DNA from 4 places in the Peribacillus sp. Hz7 genome. Region 1 is predicted to be linked to each of the others. Evidence: riboswitches for the same ligand, from Rfam matches in the RefSeq annotation. Region 1 holds a riboswitch; each other region holds the start of a gene.
The links. A riboswitch is a leader RNA that binds a small molecule or an ion and turns the genes downstream of it on or off. The one in region 1 is predicted to bind cobalamin.

Region 1 (5,092 bases):
CCCTAAAAAAGAAAGTCCTGCAATGGCCAGTACGATTTTCCCCATATCCAATGCACTAAAAACAAGAACAGATACAAAGATTTGCGGAAGAATATAACGTTGCATAATACGCTGAGGTGAATTTCCCGACATGCGTGCCGATAATAGATAGTCCTCTTTACAAACTTTAATCACAAGGCTACGAATGAAGCGAACATAATTCGCCCAACGAACGATTATGATCGCAATAATCATATTAATAAATCCAGGTCCTAAGACACCAACAATTGCAATTGTGAGAACAATATCAGGAATAGCTAGCATACTATCAATTACTCGCATAAAAATATGATCTGTTCGACCACGTACATATCCTGTTATTAACCCGATTGGAATACTAATTACTAAAGTGAAAATAATAATAAGGAAAGTAGCTGTCATACTTATTCTAATTCCGTAAATAATTCGAGATAATATACAACGTCCTAAATGATCCGTACCAAAGGGATACACCCAACTTGGAGAAGATAGTCTATTAGCTAAATTCACAGCTAAAGGATCGTGAGGAGCAATCCAAGGAGCAAAGATTCCAATAAAAAAAATGAGTATAAGTAATCCACTTCCTACTATTACGTTTATATCTAATCGATACAATATCTTCTGCATGAATATCTTTCCCCCTAACGAACCCTTAACCGTGGATCTACTAAAACATAAATAAAATCTACAATTGTGTGAATAGCAACAAATAGAATAGAAGCAAAAATAACATACCCTTGAATAACTGGATAATCTCGCATATTGATTGACTCAATAATATATCGTCCTAAACCAGGCCATGAGAAAATAGATTCTACAATAATACTTCCACCTAACATAAAAGCAAAACTTGTCCCTATCATCGTCAAAATTGGTAAAAAAGCATGCTTGAGCACTTGAAAAACTAATATTCGTCTCTTGGACATGCCCCTTGCTATAGACGCTTTGACAAAATTTTGATTCATCATATCCAACATATTTGTCCTCAACACTCGAGCATAAACGGTTCCTAATCCTAATCCTAATGTTAGTGCTGGTAATACAAGATGCTGCCAAGTACCATTTCCCATAGAAGGAAGCCAGCCATATTGAACAGAAAATAAATAAATGAATAGAAATCCCAACCAAAAAGAAGGAATGGCAGACCCGAAAAGAGCCATAAGTCTGCCGATTCTATCTAATATCCCAGCTGAATAGATAGCTGTTGAAATTCCTAAACTAAAGGTAACCACTAGCATAATCAATAAACCAGCACATGCTAGTTCTAAAGTAGCTGGTAATCTTTCGAATAATTCATCAACGACCGGCTCTTTAGATACATAGGAGTTTCCCCATTGCCCAGTAAAAACATCCTTTAGCCATTGGACATATTGACTCCCTATGGATTCTGTTAATCCTAGCTCTATACGTAATGAATCTAAGGCTTCTTTTGATGCAGGAACATCATTTACTTTTAACATAATTGTAGCTGGGTCTCCAGGCGATACTCTTAGTAGTAAAAAAGTAAGTGTCGCGACGCAAAAAACAACAAGAACTAATTGAATCAAATGTTCTATGAAAAATCTAATCATCTACACTATTCCACATCAATCTGCGAATGATTATAGTAATACTCAATTGGATGAGCTACAAATCCTTTTAAACCATCTTTAACAGCAAATACTGTATTTGGAAAAACGATGAATGACTGTGGAATATCTTCATTAATTTTCTCTTGTATCTGAATAGCTAATTGATTACGCTCTTCCAAATCAGTTGTTTGACTTAGCTGACTAATCATTTTATCAACAGAAGGAGACGCATATTTACTCACATTTGATTCACTATTAGATCGATAAAATATTTCTAAGAAGAATTGAGGATCACCCGTGTGTGCCGTCAACATACTGTACATCGATAAATCCCAATCCTCATTCGCTAATGTGTCATCGATATTTTCTACTTGACGGATATTGACTTTCATTCCTTCAACTAATAATTTATTTTGGATGACTTCTGCCATTACTGTTAGTTCTGGACGCTGTGGAAACGTTAATAATGTCGCTTCAAATGGCTTCCCTTCTTTTTCCCACATGCCTGTAGCGTTTTTCTTCCAACCTTCTTGCTGCATTAATTGGTCAACAGATTGCTTTTCTTCTTTATTTTCCACTTTACCAAATGGTAATACAGGAGAAAATGCACTATGTGCTACAGTCCCTTGCCCTTTCATGACAGAACTTACAATCTCTTCACGTGGAATCAACATATCAACCACTTTCCTCAGTGCTAACTCTTTAAATAGAGGAGATTCCATATTGTACATTAGCATATGTGTTCTCAATGATGTAGCGGTTAACACTTCAAATTTTTTATTCTTCTCTAGAACATCAATATTATCGACAGAAATATCAGTTGCCCCGTCTACATCTCCAGATTGTAAGGCCATTAATCTCGTATTGGCATCAGCGATAAACTTAATTGTCACTTCAGATAATAGTGCTTTTTCTCCCCAATAATCTTCATATCTTTTAACAATAAGTGATTCATCTTGATTAAATTTTTTAATTTTAAATGCTCCTGTAAAAGCAGGATAACTATCTTTGGCATCCATTGTTGCTACGTCTACAATGATTGTAGATGGGTCAGCTAAATGCGCAATTAAAGCCGCATTCGGTTGTGTAGTTTCAATTTTCAATTCAGTATCTGATACTACTCCCATAGACTTAATTTGCAATAGATCCTTCGCTCTTTGATTTTTATCCATAGAGCGCTGTAATGATTCTTTCACGCTTGTAGCATCCATTGCTTTTCCATTATGGAAGGTTACATTTTCTTGTAATTGAAACAACCATGTTGTGTCACTCTCTTGTTTCCATGATTTTGCCAGCCAAGCTGTAGGTTCCAATTCTTCATTCAATTTAATTAATGTTTCTGCTGTTCCAGAACGCATAACTTCCCAGCTATCACTTCCATGTGGATCAAGGCTTGCTGGACTCCACGAAAAAGCTAACGTTGCTTTTTGGTTTGAATCTTCTTCATTAGTACCTTTATCTGTTGATGTTTCATCATTCCCAGCACATCCTATAAGTGCTAGAAGGGATAAAGCAAGAACCATCCATAATCCTAAGTTTCGTTTCCTATTCCAATTTTCCAACATGTTCTTCCCCCTAAATAATTATTAAAAACAAAAAAGCATTTCTGACTATGTAAAGAGGTCAGAAATGCTTTTCATGATAAAAAATAGGGTATCTAAACTTATGAATCATCCATAGATGATATACGTATAGACTTGTGATTATCAGCATACTAACCACCTCCCTAAAGTCCCGTAGGTCTAACAGTGATGTTCAAATAGGTAGGTCTCCTGACTCAGGGCATTCACTCTCAATCCTTCCCAGGGATTACCCCAGTGGTTTTTCTGAAAGCTCACAGCATATCATACTGTTTCCCTACACAGTGGCGGGTCCGTGTCGGAATTAAACCGACTTCCCTATTAAGCAAACGAAACTTCCTAAAGCTTCATTGTGCACCTATTTTCTACATATGAAATTTTTAACATTCTGTTATTTCAAACACTTATATTCTAATTAAAAATAATAGTTATATAATTAACGATTGTCAATGGAGAACTATAGGGAACATATTCTTTATCTTCTCCCTAAAAATCCAACTGACTTAAAACATATAAAAATTAAAAAAGACTATAATTGCAAAAAATAAAAGTATTTGATATTATTTAGTTGTCTAATATTTAAACATCTAAATATATAACCGAAATGAGGAAATCAACATGCGCTTACAAGGAAAAGTTGGAATCGTAACGGGTAGTGCTTCTGGTATTGGTCGAGGAATGGCCCTAGCTATGGCTAAAGAAGGTGCCCATATCGCTATTGTCGATGTAAACGAAGAAAAAGGGAAACAAACCTTAGCCGAAGTGAATCAATATACAGAAGGTTTGCTTTTTATTAAAGACATCTCTATAAAAGAAAATATTAAGGAAATTGTTGCTGAAGTCATTGAAAAATATGGAAAACTGGACATTCTAGTTAATAATGCACATGTATCAAGACAAGTGCTTTTCAATGAAACAACAATGGAACATTTTAATCTTTCTTTCGGAACTGGATTCTATCCTACATTCCATTTTATGCAGGCTGCTTATCCTGAACTAAAGAAATCTAAAGGTAAAGTGATTAACTTTGCTTCAGGTGCCGGAATTGATGGACAACCTACACAAACTTCTTATGCAGCCGCAAAAGAAGCAATCCGCGGAATTTCTCGTGTTGCTGCAAACGAATGGGGCCCAGATGGAATTAACGTCAATTTAATCTCACCTATCGCGCTTACTCCGGGTGTTCAACAATGGCGTGAAAATGATCCAACATTATACGATGCAATGATTAACAAAATTCCGCTTCGTCGTCTTGGTGACCCAGAACAAGATATCGGTCGAGTAGCTGTTTTCTTAGCCAGCAGCGATTCAGATTATATGACTGGACAAACACTTATGGTAGATGGCGGTACTATTAAATTACGTTAAGGAGGAATTTAACATGGGAAGATTAGATAATAAAGTGGCTATTATAACAGGTGGAGCATCAGGTATTGGAGAACGTATGGTTGATTTATTCAGCCAAGAAGGGGCAATCGTCATTGCCGCTGATATTAACGAAGCAGCACTGGAAAAAGCAAGTCAAAAAGAAAATGTATATGGAATGAAATTAAATGTAGCTTCAGAAACTGATTGGAAAGCTTTAGCGAAAGAAGTGAACGAACACTTTGGGAAAATTGATATTCTCGTGAACAACGCCGGGATTTCTTCAGAAAAACCTTACCAAGAGATCGACATTAATGATTGGGAAAAAATGATGGACATTAATGGATTTGGTCCATTTGCCGGCATGAAACATGTTACTCCTTATATGGCAGCGCAAAAGAAAGGCTCAATCATTAATATCTCTTCTTATACAGCTCAAATCGGTCAAGGCTTTAATCATTACTCAGCGTCTAAAGGTGCAGTACGTGCTGTATCTAAAGCAGCTGCAACGACTTTTGGGTATCAAGGAATACGTGTAAACGCCCTATTCCCTGGAAT
Region 2 (5,092 bases), on a different contig from region 1:
CAAGCGGGATAGGAGAAATGCCTGAATTTCTAGCGGATAAACCAGAGGATATGCAGACCATCTATGCAGCTGCTGCTAAACATCAAAAGCTATTAGAACAAATCCCTTGTTATTGTGGATGCGGGGAATCGGCCAACCACAAAAACAATTACGACTGCTTTGTGTTTGAAAACAGAGAAAGCGGAGCTGTTGTCTGGGATGATCATGGGACGAAATGTGGTGTCTGTTTAGAAATTGCCGCTCAGGCAGTAGTTGATTTTAACAACGGAAAAACGGTAAAAGAAATACGAAAGGCAATTGATCAACAATATAAAGACGGATATGCAAAGCCAACGGATACGCCGGAAGTGTGAATTTTATTGGTAATTTAATGAAAAAATGTATTGAAAAAGAAGAAAAAACAATGTAACATAGGTACATCTTAAATCGAAAGGGTGACCATAGGACGATGATTAACTAATCCTGTTTTAAAGAATAGATTCGTTATATAATACGAAGTTATTTTTGAATGGGATTAGTCTGTACTTTAAAAAAATCATCGAAGTTGTAGTACATGGTGTACTATGTCTTTTTCTATGGTTTTTGACGACCTCCTATCCAAAAATAACGGATGGGAGGTTTTTTGTTGTCTCCCATAATCATTAATAGAAAAGGGGAATGTTATGTCACAATTATTGAAAAATCGATTTGTTCAAGCGATTTTCCTATCCGCATTGTTTCTTCAAATAGGCATTTGGGTGAGGAATTTTGCGATTTTGTTATTTATTATGGAAAAAACCAATGGAAATGCTTTTGCTGTTTCCATGATCTCTGTTGCTGAATTTGCTCCGATTTTTATTTTTTCTTTTATTGGCGGGACATTTGCTGATCGTTGGCGGCCAAAAAGAACGATGGTATGGTGTGATATATTAAGTGCTATTTCGGTTTTTGCGGTAGTGCTCACACTAGTGTTTGGTTCTTGGCATATTGTCTTTTTTGCTACATTGATTTCGTCGATTTTATCGCAGTTTTCTCAGCCGTCGGGGATGAAACTCTTTAAGATGCATTTAAGCCCGGAATTGCTGCAGTCAGCGATGTCGATTTACCAAACGATTTTTGCTGTCTTTATGGTGCTTGGGCCTGTTCTTGGTACGATGATTTTCCAACAATTTGGAATTGTTGTGTCGATGATTGCTACAGGAATAGCCTTTCTTCTTTCTGCAGTGATGCTTCTATTCATTCCAGCTGACCATAAAACAGAGGATGAACAGACAGCTACAACCTTACTTGAAGATATGAAAAGCGGCATTCGTTATGTTCTCGCTAAAAAGGAATTGAAGCTACTTGGAATTTGTTTTATGGCTGCAGGACTTGCAATCGGACTTATTCAACCTTTAGCGGTTTTTCTTGTAACAGAACGATTAGAGTTAGCAAAAGAAAATTTACAATGGCTGTTAATGGTGAATGGAGTCGGAATGATTTTGGGAGGAGCGGCTTCTGTTATATTCTCTAAATCTCTTCTTCCGCAAAAGCTTTTAGTAATTGGGATGTTAGCCAATGCAATTGGGATGAGTGTGATTGGTTTTTCAACAGACCTTACATTAACTCTTGTCGCTGAATTTGTGAACGGATTTTTCCTCCCATGTATTCAAGTCGGCATTAATACGATGATTTTACAAAACACAAAATCGGAATTTATTGGAAGAGTGAACGGTACGTTAAGTCCGCTTTTCTCTGGAGCGATGGTATTAACAATGAGTATTGCTGGTATTTTAAAAGAAATGTTTTCAATTATTATGATTTTTGAAGCAGCTGCGATTCTATTTATTATCGGACTTTTGTTTATTCTGCCAATCTATAACATGCAAGCATCAGAGAGTGTTGAAGGAATGCTATCAAAAGAGTAAAATCTTGACTTATTATATGAGTCATGGTAATTTAGTTTCGGATAACAATAGTATTGGACATATCATCTAAACGCCATATTGGTGCTTCCATGTGGAAGAGAATAGGGAAATCGGTAAAACGATGCGGAGCCCGCCACTGTAGTTGAGGAGTCGCTGTCATAGCCACCGGATTTATTTCCGGGAAGGGACAGACTGACGTTGAATCATAGCCAGGAGACCTGCCAGTATTGGATGTTCTGAGATTTGGCAAATTCTCAGCCTATTTAGGCTGGGAATTTTTTTATTGTCTAAAAAATTGGAGGGATTAGTATGAACAAGTTAAGTGAAGCAGAAAAAAGTGGAGTCTATAAAGCGATTTTTAATCGAAGAGATATTCGGACCTTTTTACAAACACCGATTCCGGATGAAACATTATATAAACTATTAGAAGCGGCTCACAGTGGCCCATCAGTTGGATTTATGCAGCCATGGAATTTTATCATTATCAAAGATGACGAAACAAAGAAAAAACTAGCTGCCATCGTTGAAAAAGAACGACGCGCGCTTGCGATTCATTATGAAGGAACGGATCGCGAGTTAACCTTTTTAGATTTGAAAATTGCTGGAATTCTTGAAGCACCTGTCACAATTTGTGTGACATGCAACCCATTCAGTGCTGGTGACCATGTATTAGGAAGAAACTCAATCCCTGAAACGGATTTAATGTCCACAAGCTGTGCCATCCAAAACATGTGGCTTGCTGCTTATGCAGAAGGACTAGCGATGGGCTGGGTAAGCTTTTATAAAAAAGCCGATGTCCGAACGATTTTAGGTATCCCCTATCATGTGGATCCAGTCGCTTTACTTTCCGTTGGTTATACGGAAAATTATCCGGATCGACCTTTGCTAGAGATTTATAATTGGGAGAAACGACAACAATTGGATGGAATGATTTTTGAGGGGGAGTGGGGAGGTCGCTCTAAATAAGTCAATAACTATGTACTTTGTAAATAGATAAGTATATTTATAATGATATTAGTTGAAAGTTTAAGAGGGGAATCCTGTTGACTTTGAATAACTATTGCTTTTAAAAAGATTGCGAACCTCCATCAATGTAGCGTATACAGGGAGGTTCGCGAATGTCTTTCTTTTGAACCAACAACACCAGTTAGCCACACTACGGCATAGCATCCTCCTTAGTTAGAGGGTGAGGATTGAAACTGATAAGTCTGTACAAAAATCCCGTCTCCCTCCAACCATTCAGCGATAAAAACATCTTTATAATCTGAAATATCTTGTGATGAGAGTTGCACCTTTAACCAATGTTCATCAAATCCTAAATCTTTTAGTTCATCCCACAGTACTTCTCCATCACGAATGAGCGTAACAGGAACGTAAACAGGTGTCCCTGAAAGATTGAAATCCTGCAATGTTGTTTTCTGATACTGTGGTTTTTTTAAAATGCTAATAGAACCGTTCGCCTCTAAATAACAAAAGGCCACTTCTCGAATCGAAAAGGTTTCACTTTGCCGAAGTAAGCTTTGTAACTGATTAATATTCATCCGATTTTTCCTTAGCTCTTCTCGATCAACGACTCCATTTTTAATAAGAGCAGATGGTTTTCCTTCAAAAAGGCCACGAAACCATAAAGATTTTTGTCCAAGATATTCGACTATAAAGAGCAAAATTCCCCATAATACCATGGAGTATATAACATAAAGAATCCCAATTTGATGATCGTATAAGGCGTTGCCTAGTAATTCTCCTAATACTATAGCGGAAATAAAAGTGAAAGGTGTAATTTGATTAATAATTTTCTTGCCAACGAATTTGATGATTATAAAAAGCAGAAAAAATCCCGCAATCAGTTCTATTGTTAAATGCATGATTTTCATGCTATACATACTCCGATCTTTAAACATGATGATAACATTCCTATTTATCTCCAAATCGTAGCTGTTATAATACGAACTTTTTGTAAAAAAAACCATAAAAAGGGTATTAATATATGAATTTTCGAAATAGTCATGCTAATATAAAAGTATATTTCAAATATTTGGGGGAGGGGTGCTCGTATGAACATTCAAGATTCAATTGCCATTGTAACGGGTGGAGCTTCTGGTCTTGGGAAGGCGACGGTACAACATATTGTGGAAAATGGCGGAAAGGCCGTCATTCTTGATCTTTTTGAAGAGAATGGTGCGCAACTTGCTAAGCAGTATGGTGAGTCCGTTTTGTTTGTGAAAACCGATGTAACGAAGGAAGAGGACGTTCAAAGAGCTGTCGATCAAGCCGTTCAGCGATTTGGTCAGATTAATACTGTTGTCAATTGTGCGGGAATTGCTATTGCAAAAAAGGTTTTAAGCCGTCGAGGGATTCATGAATTGGAAGCGTTCTCAAAAGTGATTTCTGTTAATTTAATTGGCACGTTTAATGTGATTCGTTTAGCTGCAGAGAAAATGGCTCAAAATGAAGCAAATGAATCAGGAGAAAGAGGGGTTATTATTAACACCGCTTCAGTTGCCGCTTTTGAAGGTCAAATTGGACAAGTTGCATACAGTGCTTCAAAAGGTGGAGTCGCTGGGATGACGCTGCCCCTTGCCCGTGAATTTGCTTCAAATGGCATTCGTGTCGTATCGATTGCTCCAGGCTTATTCCACACACCGATGGTTGATGCACTGCCGGAAGAAGCGATGATTGCTTTAGGAAAAATGGTACCATTCCCATCTCGTCTTGGTTATCCAGAAGAATATGCGAAATTAGCAGAAAGCATTATAACGAATCCAATGCTGAACGGGGAAACGATTCGTTTAGATGGCGCGATTCGTATGCAGCCGTAAACAAAATAGACTATGTTGCCCAAAGGGGGACTTACTGTTGAAGCATCCATATTTAACAGATGATCATGCTATTTTTCGTCAATCACTGCGTAAGTTTTTAGAAAAAGAGGCTGTGCCTTTTTATGAACAATGGGAAGAAGATCGAATCATTCCACGTTCATTTTGGAAAAAGCTTGGGGAACAAGGATTTTTAGCTCCAGATTTACCAGAAGAGTATGGTGGTTCAGATGTGGATTGGGGTTTTTCTGTTGTGGTCAATGAAGAGCTTGAACGAGTTGGTTCGAGTTTAATTGGCGTGGGACTTCATAACGATATCGTTGTTCCGTATATTTCTGCTTATGGAACTAGAGCACAAAAATCGCGTTGGTTACCAAAATGTACGACGGG
Region 3 (5,092 bases), on a different contig from region 1:
TCTCATAGTTCATCAAATCCGTTGCTCGCATTCACTTGGCTATAGGTTCTTGATTTTTGTTCGAAGAAATCCGTCTTCGTTAAACTAATGGATTCATCATCAAATGTCTTAATCCAAGGCATTGGGTTATCCGGATAGTCTTTATATAAATTATCTAGTCCAAGCATGCGAAGTCGCTTGTTGGCAATGTATTCGATGTATTCATAGAACTCTTCAAGGTCGAGGTCGGCTTTTGCTTGAATATCTTCTAACATATACTCAGACCATTCTTTTTCAAGTTCGACAGCATGTTGGAGTGTATTGTAAATGAACTGTTTGTTTTCTTCTGTATTCAGTTCAGGGTATTCGTACATTAAAATTTGAATCAGCATCCCGATAAAGTCAAAGTGAACCATCTCGTCACGGTGAATATAAGAAATCATCGTCGCTGAGCCTGTCATCAGATTTTGGCGGCCCAAGTTATAATAGAAGGCAAACGCTAAATAGAAATAGATGCCCTCGAGGTTTGTGGAGTGAATCAATGCCTCGAATAAATGTTGAGGCGTAGGGTCATCTACAAAGGTTTGATAAGCATCGACAATTGGTTGATTTCGCTTGATGACTTGTGGGTGCTGCTTAATTCGATCAAATAGCTGTTTTTGTTTATCTAAAGGGATTAACGAAGCAAGAATATACGAGTAAGACTCATTATGAATCGATTCTTGCTGCGCCATATTCGCTAAAATGGCTTTAACGGCCGGGTCTTTTACATAGCGTAAAAATTCCACTAATGTAGGTGTTTGTAAACTGTCCATTCCCGCAATCATCGTTAAAATATCTAGAAATACATCTTGAATATCTTCATCCAGCTCGCCCCATTGCTTCTTATCTTGAATCATATTGACACTTGAGGGCTTCCAAAAGTTATTAATCAGCTGGGTGTAGGTATCATAAAATTTCTCATATTGAATGTCATTCCAAAGGAGAAAGCCTGAAGCTTCTCCTTTGAATACGCCGGTTGCCTTTGTCGGATACGTTGGTTCTAACATTCGGATTTTTTTAATGTGAGTTGTCATATGTTTAAGCTCCTTTTCTTGATAGATAGAGAAGCAGGTAGTTTTTCAGCTAATATTGGTGTCTAGCTCTACCGGCTCCGCTTTTAAGATGAACAGCTTTCACAAGCATTGTTAAATTCCGAAGAAGTCGAACGAACATAGTAGGTAGATTTCAGTTGGCTTTCCCAAGCGGTTAAGTGAATATCTAATAAGTCTTTCGCTTTAATCGTATTATGAACATATAAATTAAAGCTGATGGCTTGGTCTACATGGCGTTGACGAGCGGCGTTTTGTTTAATGCTTTCTTTTTGATCTAAATGGAAGCGCGTTTTTTTATAGTATTCATACGTATTTGGCGTTAAACCAGGCGCTGTCACTTTGAATTTAAAGTTCTTCTTTTCCTCATAAAATTCGATTTCGTATAATGGATCGATGCCGTCTGTTGAGTTCCCGATTTTTGCTGTGGACGAGTTCGGCGCAACAGCCATCAAATATCCATTACGAATTCCGTTTTGTTGAATGTTGTGTTTCAGTTCGTTCCATTTCTCATCATGGTAGTCGCGCAGTTCGAAATAGTGACCGGTCTGCCAGTCTGAACCTTCGAAATAGCGGTAGCTGCCTTTTTCTTTTGCTAGTTCGCATGATGCTTGAATCGTTAAGTAAGCGATTGTTTCGTATAAAGAATCAGCAAGCTGAATCGCTTCTTCAGATTCCCAGTAGATTTTTTTGACCGCGAGCAGGTGATGCCATCCGAATGTTCCAAGACCAATCGCGCGATAACGTTGATTAGAAATCTTTGCTTGTTTAACAGGTAAGGTATTGATATCAATCACATTATCAAGCATGCGTACTTGAATAGGAATTAAGCGTTCTAGAACTTTCGCTTCAACAGCACGTGGTAAATTAATAGAAGAAAGATTGCAAACGACGAAGTCTCCGCTTTTTCTTACGATAACAATGTCGCCATCTTCTGTTTCATATTCTTCTGTAATCGATGTCGGACTTAGGTTTTGGGCGATTTCGGTACATAGATTTGAGCAATAAATCATTCCTTTATGACGATTCGGATTTTTTCGATTCACCTCATCGCGATAGAACATATAAGGAGTTCCTTCTTCTAATTGTGAAATCATAATTCCTTTCATGACATCAATCGCTTGTACTTTTTCGTAAGCATAGCTTGGGAGTTTACCATGTTCGGCTGCTTCAACAGCGAGTGCGTAGTGCTTACGGAAGCTTCCGTTGCCCTTTTCCTCATCGTAAAAATCTTCAAGAGAGAAGCCGAGATTTTGCTTCACACTATGCGGATCGAATAAGTACCATTCTTTACGATCTCGAACTGCTTCCATAAATAAATCAGGAATACAAACCCCAGTAAAAATATCATGAGCTTTCAAACGGTCATCCCCGTTTTGTGTTTTTAAGTCTAGGAAACTCATAATGTCTTTATGCCAGGCATCTAAGTAAATAGCAATCGCACCTTTTCGTTGTCCAAGCTGGTCTACGCTAACCGCCGTTTGATTGAATAGGCGAATCCAAGGAGTAGTGCCAGAGCTGTTTCCAGAGAAGCCGCGAATATCTGATCCAAGAGAACGAATCTTTCCTACGTATAATCCAACGCCGCCGCCAAACTTGGATACTTTTGCGGCATCGTAGTTTGAAAGATAAATGCCATCAATGGAATCTTCTACAGCATCAATAAAACAGGAACTTAGTTGTCCGTGCGTTTTTCCTGCATTGGATAGTGTAGGTGTGGCAACCGTCATATAAAGATTAGACATCGCCCAGTAGGCTTCTTTAATTAGATCTAGACGTTTATCTTTCGGTTCATTACGCATAATTTCCATCGCGATAATCATAAAGCGTTCTTGCGGCAACTCATAGACAGCGTTTTTCTCAGGGCGAGCTAAGTAACGGTCATTTAGCAAGTAGATGCCAATATAAGAGAAAAGCTTATCCTTCTCGGGGTCAATAGATCGTCCTAATTCTTCCATTTCTGCTTTTGTATAAGATTCTAGTAATTCCGCTTTATAAACAGGGTAACGTTGCCCTTCTTGTACGCTTGATAGCTGTTTTATTAAATCGTAGAACGGGCCGTAAGAAGTGTCTGTATACCCGCGATTGATTTGCGCTTCTCGATACATAGAGTTTAATAATTCTGCAGCAGCAACGAATGTCCAGTCTGGAGCATCAATATCGACGTTCTCAAGTGCCATTTGGATAAGCTTCTTAGACGTTTGTGCAGCACCTACATCTGCTTGTCGATCCAACCATTTTTGAAAGCGTTGTTTGTATTTATCCATATGGAGTGTATGGTCGAAATCATTTGATAGGGAAGCCAACTGCAACATGCTTTGTTCTTTTGAATTTGTTAGAGTAGTCAAGGGAAGAAGCCTCCTTTTGTATTTTAGGTAAATAAAAAAATCCACCCGAGAATGAGTGGATTAAACGACTGAAATAAAAGACTAGTAAAGATAGCTTTTAGGCAATCGTTTCATCATCTCAATCCTCGAAGAATAAGAAACTAGAATGAAGTATAGGCAGGTCTCCTGACTTATGATCTCTCTACTTTGAGTCCTTCCCGTATTCCGATTAATACAGTGGCTTTCTCATTTCGTCACATTTACAGTTGCGAGGACAGTTCCGGATTCTCACCGGATTCCCTATTTAGCCATCTCTGGCACCTTTACTTTATATATCAATATATAGATGTTTTTGGTTTATTTTTGTCAATATCTAGTATTGATTGCAAGTATTATCATAATCTATCTTTTGCTAAATTTCAACTATTTATTTTTGAGCATGGAAAGGATAAATTATATTATTTAACCTATATAAAAAGTAGGAAAAAGGAATATTAGGAATTTAAAATGGCTAAAATTGTGATAGAATAGAGGGGACATATGGTATTCTTTCAAAGGAAGATTACCAATAAAATTTTACACAAAAGGAGAAATAACGTGGAAAAAGTACTTATTTTCGGACATAAAAATCCAGATACAGATACAATTTGTTCTAGTATCGCTTATGCTGATTTAAAAAAACAATTAGGTGTTGAAGCTGAACCAGTTCGTTTAGGTGAAGTAAATGGCGAAACACAATATGCATTAACACAATTTAATTTCGATGCGCCTCGCCTTGTTGAAAAAGTAGCTGGCGAAGCAGCTGGCGTTATTTTAGTTGACCATAACGAACGTCAACAAAGTGCAGATGATATCGATCAAGTACAAGTGTTAGAGGTTATTGATCATCACCGTATCGCTAACTTTGAAACAAGTGATCCGTTATATTATCGTGCTGAGCCTGTTGGATGTACAGCAACGATTTTAAATAAATTGTATAAAGAAAATGGAAAATCAGTTCCGAAAGAAATTGCTGGTTTAATGTTATCAGCTATTATTTCTGATACATTATTGTTTAAATCACCAACATGCACAGACCAAGATGTAGCAGCAGCAAAAGAATTAGCAGAGATTGCTGGTGTAGATGCTGAAGCATACGGTTTAGAAATGCTTAAGGCTGGTGCTGATTTAAGCGACAAAACAGTAGAGCAATTAATTTCTCTTGATGCAAAAGAATTCTCAATGGGAGAAGCAAAAGTAGAAATCGCTCAAGTGAATGCGGTAGACACAAATGACGTACTTGCTCGTCAAGCTGAGATCGAAGCAGTAATTAATAAAGTGATTGACGAAAAAGGATTAGATCTATTCTTCTTCGTTGTAACAGACATTTTAAATAATGATTCTGTAGGTCTTGCACTTGGTAAAGAAGCAAGCGCAGTTGAAAAAGCTTATAATGTATCATTAACAAACAACACAGCAACGCTTAAAGGTGTTGTATCTCGTAAAAAGCAAATCGTTCCAGTATTAACGGATGCTTTTACAAAATAATTTGTAGAATAAAGGCTGTTCGAAAGTTGCTTTCGGGCAGCCTTTTTACATGTAAACGTATTTTTGGGAAGGCTTAATGGTTGAAGGGACTTACTTCATCATATTTACTGCTTGTATAGTCCATTCATTGTTGCTGCCGTTGTATAAGAAGGTGTATTAAGGAAGCCA
Region 4 (5,092 bases), on a different contig from region 1:
GGTCGTGGTCGTGGTCATGGTCGTGATCGTGATCGTGGTCATGATGATGATGATGATCATGGTCATGATGGTGGTGGTGATGATGCGCGTCACCATGCTCCTCCACATACAAACGATAGTTTTCTAAATCTTGAGTTCCTCTTGATGTTCCTTCCAATGCTTCTGCTACACGCTCTTTTAAAATCGTTTGAAGCTTCGGATGATAACCAAAGTAATCCGCTAACACAAACTCATGATTTGGATACTGCTCCTGGTAGCCTTCTAGCATCTTAGCCATTCGCTCCATTAAGATACCTGTAAACAAGAAGTATGGCAGCATAACCACTTTTTTGGCACCAAGCTTGATACAGCGTTCAATCCCTTCATCGACAAGTGGTGTCGTAACACCCATGAAAGCACTTTCCACCCATTTCACATTCAATTTCTCCCAAAGCAAACGAGTAATTTTATAAAAATCACTATTCGCATCGGCATCACTGCCACCGCGGCCAATTAATAAAACAGCTGTGTCATGATGTTCCGCATTTGTATCAAAGCCGATGCCTTCCAAACGATCGGTTAAGATCTCTAATGCTGCTGGATGAACATCAATCGTTTGTCCATATGTAAATTTCACTTCTGGATACTTAGTCTTTCCATCCTCAATTTCCGCAGGGATATGCAGCTTCGAGTGACCCGCATGCAGCAAAATAATTGGAATAACAGCAACTTCTGTCGCTCCTCTTTTCACACAATTGTCGATCCCTTGTGAAATATTAGGTGATGCGAATTCCAGGAAACATGTTTCAATGATTAAGCCTTCATCCATTGTTGGAATCATCTTGTCTACAAAAATACGAACCTCTTCATTTCCAGCCTCTAATCGGCTTCCATGTCCAACAAACAATACTGCTTTCATTCACTATTTCCCCCTATTCATTAATCCTCACATGGTGCTGGCTCTATGTGAATCTTTGGTGCAATGTCTTGATATTGAAAACCTTGAATCTTTTTCGCACGCTTGAAGTATTTAAATAATCGTTCATTAGGATGTGCGTTCTGCTTGTACTCTTCCACAATATTCGTAATTAATTCAACAAGGCGATCTGGCTCAATTCCCTCCGCAACGGGTTGACCTGGATGAGCTGTTCGTCCAACTGGTTTGGCGCCTACAAATAAGTCAAATTTCCCTCTGCGGAAGACGATTCCGATATCATCCATGACCGCACTATAACAAGCCATCCCGCATCCATTAAACCCGATGTTTAATTCTTTCGGCATCTCCATTCCACCAAGTACACGCTGCAATTCATCCGCATAAGGAATTGGTTCTTCTTTTTCTCCATCACAGAAATCACACGCTTTTAACGTCACAACATCGCCAATTGGAGACAGTAAAAAGCCAACGGATTGCAGTTTCTCTGTAATTAAATCTGGTTCAGTCGTCGGGATTTTTAATACGATTTTATGATTCGGCGTATATTCCATCGTTCCTTTTTCACCAACAACTTGTGCTAGTGTCATCATTTGCTGCGGTGTAAATTGCTTATTCGCAACACCCGGGCTAACCGCTAGTTCAAATATGGATTCTATGTTTTGTTGAACGAACGATGAAGTTCTTGGCTTAGCCACACTTTGATCAGATACTCTCGATAAAGCTTCCAACGCTACCTCGTAAGAAGTGCTCGTACTCTTCTTCTCAGGCGCTTTCGTCAGCAACCCAACAGCGGCTTCTCCATAAGAGCCTTGCGTAAGTCCTGTTTCTTGATCCATCGCCCATGGCTCTGCTTCTTTTTTCAAGCGTTGATGCGGTTTTAACGGCTGCTTTTCTGAACCCAATGTATACTTTCTTTGATAGCCGCGAGGCGTAATGATTTTATTGTCATATAAGAATGTCGATGAATTCCCGATTACAACGGTTGTCAGCATTCCAATATCATGATTCAACATTTCTGCTAAATTCGTAATGGTAATCTCCTGACGCTCGCGATACGCGCTTTTCACTAGCCCTACTGGTGTATCTGGCGAACGATATTTCAGTAAAATCCGCTGTGTTTCAACAATTTGTCTTGTTCGACGACCACTGCGCGGATTATAAAGCGCAATAACAAAATCCGCCTGTGCCGCTGCTTCAACTCGTTTCGCAATCAGCTCCCACGGTGTTAAGTGGTCACTCAAACTAATCGTACAAGAGTCATGCATAACAGGTGCCCCAAGTAATGATGCACAGGAATTAATCGCTGAAATCCCAGGAATAATTTCAATTTCAACACCTGTTGCTTCTTTCCATCCCTTTTCAATCAAGACCTCATAAACAAGGCCTGCCATTCCATAAACCCCTGCATCACCGCTTGAAATAACGGCTACTTTCTTGCCGTTTTCCGCTTGTTTTACCGCTTCTTGTGCACGCGATACTTCTTCTGTCATTCCGGTACTAATAATCGCTTGATCGGTTAATAAATCTTGAATCAATTCCACATATGTTTTGTAACCGATGATAAAATCACTTTCTTGAAGTGCTTCCACAGCTCGTGTTGTAATATGTTTAAAATCCCCTGGACCAAATCCAACAACAAATAATTTCCCTTTTTGCTCCATACAAATATCCCCCTTCGTAATCCGTAATCTAGGATTCTACTTTTTTCTTTGAAACTCCTACGATAGCAGCAGATGCTGGATTAGGTGACATTTCTCCGTTCACAAATTGATATACTTTGTGCGTTTCAAGGCTTGGTTCATGCATATCCCGAACAATTTGGCGGCCAATTTCAGGGGAATCAACTCGATACCAATTACCCTCTGGATAGGCAATGACGATACAAGCATCTTTGCATCGTCCATTGCAACGAGTTCTTGTCGTATGAATCTCTTCATCCAATCCTAGTAAACTAATTTCGTCACGAACGGCTTGTGTCACTTCTTCGCCGCCCTTTCTCATACAACTACTTCCATTACAGATCAGCAGATGAGACTTTGTACCTTTCAAATTCCAAGTTGTCATATAGTTCCTCCTATTAGGCAGAAGAGAATAAAAAAACCTTAACTCTCTTGAGTTAAGGTTTTTTAAAAAGCTAAAAAATAAAATGAACTAGCATAAACATGCCGCTCTATATTCAACAGCCTCTACCCTTCCCTCCGAAAAGTATTACTTTTTCACTTAAAAGCAGGTTTCCTGGCTTACGCTTCTCTTTACTCTTGTCCCTTCCCAGTTTGCACCAGTGGTGTTGACAATTTCATCAGCGTTACAGTAGCGGGGGCTGCATCGGATTCTCACCGATTTCCCTATTATCCCTAGCATGACACTTTGGGCACTTTTAAATTTATATTCAATTGTTTAATAACAATATTCTCTCAATTCGTAAAACTGTACCTATCATATACCATCTTTTTAAAATTTTAAATAGATAATTACAACTTACGTATAAATCTAACCTGTATAGGGGAAATAATCCAGCAAGGATTTTCCGCTTATTGTTCCATTTTTTCTAAAAAAATCAATATTTTTCTATATTTTACTTATGAAATACAATCATAAAAAATTTTTTTCTAGAAGAAGCGATTTTCTCATGGTACACTATGCTAGAAATCTTAAAATTTTATAAACTTTACGGTGCTAAATTTTGATATTTGGCTTAAAAGGGAAGTCGGTGTAAGTCCGGCGCGGTCCCGCCACTGTAATGGGGAGCATCATTACTCACGTAAGAACCACTGTCTACTCTAAGATGGGAAGGTTGTAATGATGTCATGATCCAGAGCCAGGAGACCTGCCATAAAGGGGAAAACTGTTTCAACCTACGAGGATGGGGATACGGATATATAGCTAGTGAGTGTTTTTTACTCACAGTCCTGCTACTATTCAGTTATGCACTTCTTTCAAGGATGAAAGAAGTGCTTTTTTGTTTTGTACATAATTTTACAAAGCTCAGACACACTCTCACGTTCTTCGCGGATAACAAATGAGGAGGTGATGGCAGCGGCAAAAAAGTACGTAAAACGCTGCCGATTGTTTTTCTAAAATAACAAAGATTAAAAAGGAGACATGTATGAAAACATTGAATTGGAAAGTTCTTTATTTTATCGCATTATTGCTTTTCGTTCCTAATAAAGCCTCCGCTATGCATATTATGGAGGGATTCCTCCCTATTGAATGGGCGATCTTCTGGTGGGCGGTTACCCTCCCATTTTTAATTCTTGGTTTCCGTTCTATTCGTAAAAGCATCAAAGAAAACCCTGAAACAAAAATGATGCTTGGTTTGTCAGGGGCTTTTGCCTTTGTTCTATCCGCACTGAAAATTCCATCCGTTACCGGAAGCTGTTCTCACCCTACTGGAGTTGGCTTAGGTACGGTGCTGTTTGGACCATTTGCAATGAGTATCGTCGGATCAATCGTCTTATTATTTCAAGCTTTATTACTTGCTCATGGAGGATTAACAACGCTTGGAGCGAACGCTTTTTCCATGGCCGTTGTTGGACCGATTATCGCCTATCTTGTATATAAAGGCGCAACAAAAGCTGGCTGGTCTTTTTCCGTGGCTGTTTTCTTAGCAGCAGCACTTGGCGATTTAGGAACATACGTCATGACGTCTGTTCAACTTGCTTTAGCATTCCCTTCTGAAGTTGGCGGTTTCATGGCTTCTTTCACTAAATTCGCTGGAATCTTTGCGTTAACACAAATTCCATTAGCAATCAGTGAAGGTCTATTAACTGTTATTGTTATGAACTTCTTAAAAAAATATAATGTAAGCGAATTGAAAGCACTGCGCGTTCTAACGAAGGAGGCCCGTTAAGATGAAAAAAAATCTATTACTGCTCGGATTAGTAGTCATCCTAGCGATTTTCCCTCTGTTTATTCAAAAAGGAGCTGAGTTTGGCGGAGCTGATGGCGAAGCAGAAGAAGCCATTGGCGAAATCAATTCAAGCTATGAACCTTGGTTCTCTAACATCTGGGAGCCGCCAAGCGGGGAAATTGAAAGCTTATTATTCGTTCTTCAAGCAGCAATTGGAGCTGGATTCATCGGCTACTTTATAGGGTATGCAAGAGGAAAACATAAATCAAAAAAAGAAGAAAGTCCATCTAAACATGTTGTTAATCGATAAATATGCCTATTTCAAT

Region 2: linked by a shared signal. The riboswitch ahead of bluB (5,6-dimethylbenzimidazole synthase) and the one ahead of ACE199_RS09845 (ABC transporter substrate-binding protein) in region 1 are both predicted to bind cobalamin.
Region 3: linked by a shared signal. The riboswitch ahead of ACE199_RS08880 (ribonucleoside-diphosphate reductase subunit alpha) and the one ahead of ACE199_RS09845 (ABC transporter substrate-binding protein) in region 1 are both predicted to bind cobalamin.
Region 4: linked by a shared signal. The riboswitch ahead of ACE199_RS12690 ((2Fe-2S) ferredoxin domain-containing protein) and the one ahead of ACE199_RS09845 (ABC transporter substrate-binding protein) in region 1 are both predicted to bind cobalamin.

Annotation. Positions count from the first base shown of each region.
Region 1 is NZ_JBHHJV010000005.1:196,421-201,512, reverse strand. Features, by position in the region: gene nikC (nickel transporter permease) at 1-645, opposite strand, end outside; gene nikB (nickel ABC transporter permease) at 660-1,589, opposite strand; gene ACE199_RS09845 (ABC transporter substrate-binding protein) at 1,595-3,154, opposite strand; cobalamin riboswitch at 3,335-3,546, opposite strand; gene ACE199_RS09840 (SDR family NAD(P)-dependent oxidoreductase) at 3,788-4,537, shown strand; gene ACE199_RS09835 (SDR family NAD(P)-dependent oxidoreductase) at 4,551-5,092, shown strand, end outside.
Region 2 is NZ_JBHHJV010000011.1:52,952-58,043, reverse strand. Features, by position in the region: gene ACE199_RS15180 (PCYCGC motif-containing (lipo)protein) at 1-353, shown strand, start outside; gene ACE199_RS15175 (MFS transporter) at 663-1,886, shown strand; cobalamin riboswitch at 1,949-2,126, shown strand; gene bluB (5,6-dimethylbenzimidazole synthase) at 2,196-2,852, shown strand; gene ACE199_RS15165 (DUF421 domain-containing protein) at 3,062-3,760, opposite strand; gene ACE199_RS15160 (3-hydroxyacyl-CoA dehydrogenase) at 3,941-4,705, shown strand; gene ACE199_RS15155 (acyl-CoA dehydrogenase family protein) at 4,743-5,092, shown strand, end outside.
Region 3 is NZ_JBHHJV010000004.1:272,275-277,366, reverse strand. Features, by position in the region: gene ACE199_RS08890 (flavodoxin domain-containing protein) at 1-6, opposite strand, end outside; gene ACE199_RS08885 (ribonucleotide-diphosphate reductase subunit beta) at 3-1,055, opposite strand; gene ACE199_RS08880 (ribonucleoside-diphosphate reductase subunit alpha) at 1,139-3,385, opposite strand; cobalamin riboswitch at 3,557-3,737, opposite strand; gene ACE199_RS08875 (manganese-dependent inorganic pyrophosphatase) at 3,995-4,924, shown strand; gene ACE199_RS08870 (homogentisate 1,2-dioxygenase) at 5,081-5,092, opposite strand, start outside.
Region 4 is NZ_JBHHJV010000008.1:54,864-59,955, reverse strand. Features, by position in the region: gene ACE199_RS12700 (sirohydrochlorin chelatase) at 1-898, opposite strand, end outside; gene cobJ (precorrin-3B C(17)-methyltransferase) at 919-2,577, opposite strand; gene ACE199_RS12690 ((2Fe-2S) ferredoxin domain-containing protein) at 2,606-2,980, opposite strand; cobalamin riboswitch at 3,125-3,310, opposite strand; cobalamin riboswitch at 3,571-3,765, shown strand; gene ACE199_RS12685 (energy-coupling factor ABC transporter permease) at 4,023-4,766, shown strand; gene ACE199_RS12680 (energy-coupling factor ABC transporter substrate-binding protein) at 4,768-5,076, shown strand; gene cbiQ (cobalt ECF transporter T component CbiQ) at 5,060-5,092, shown strand, end outside.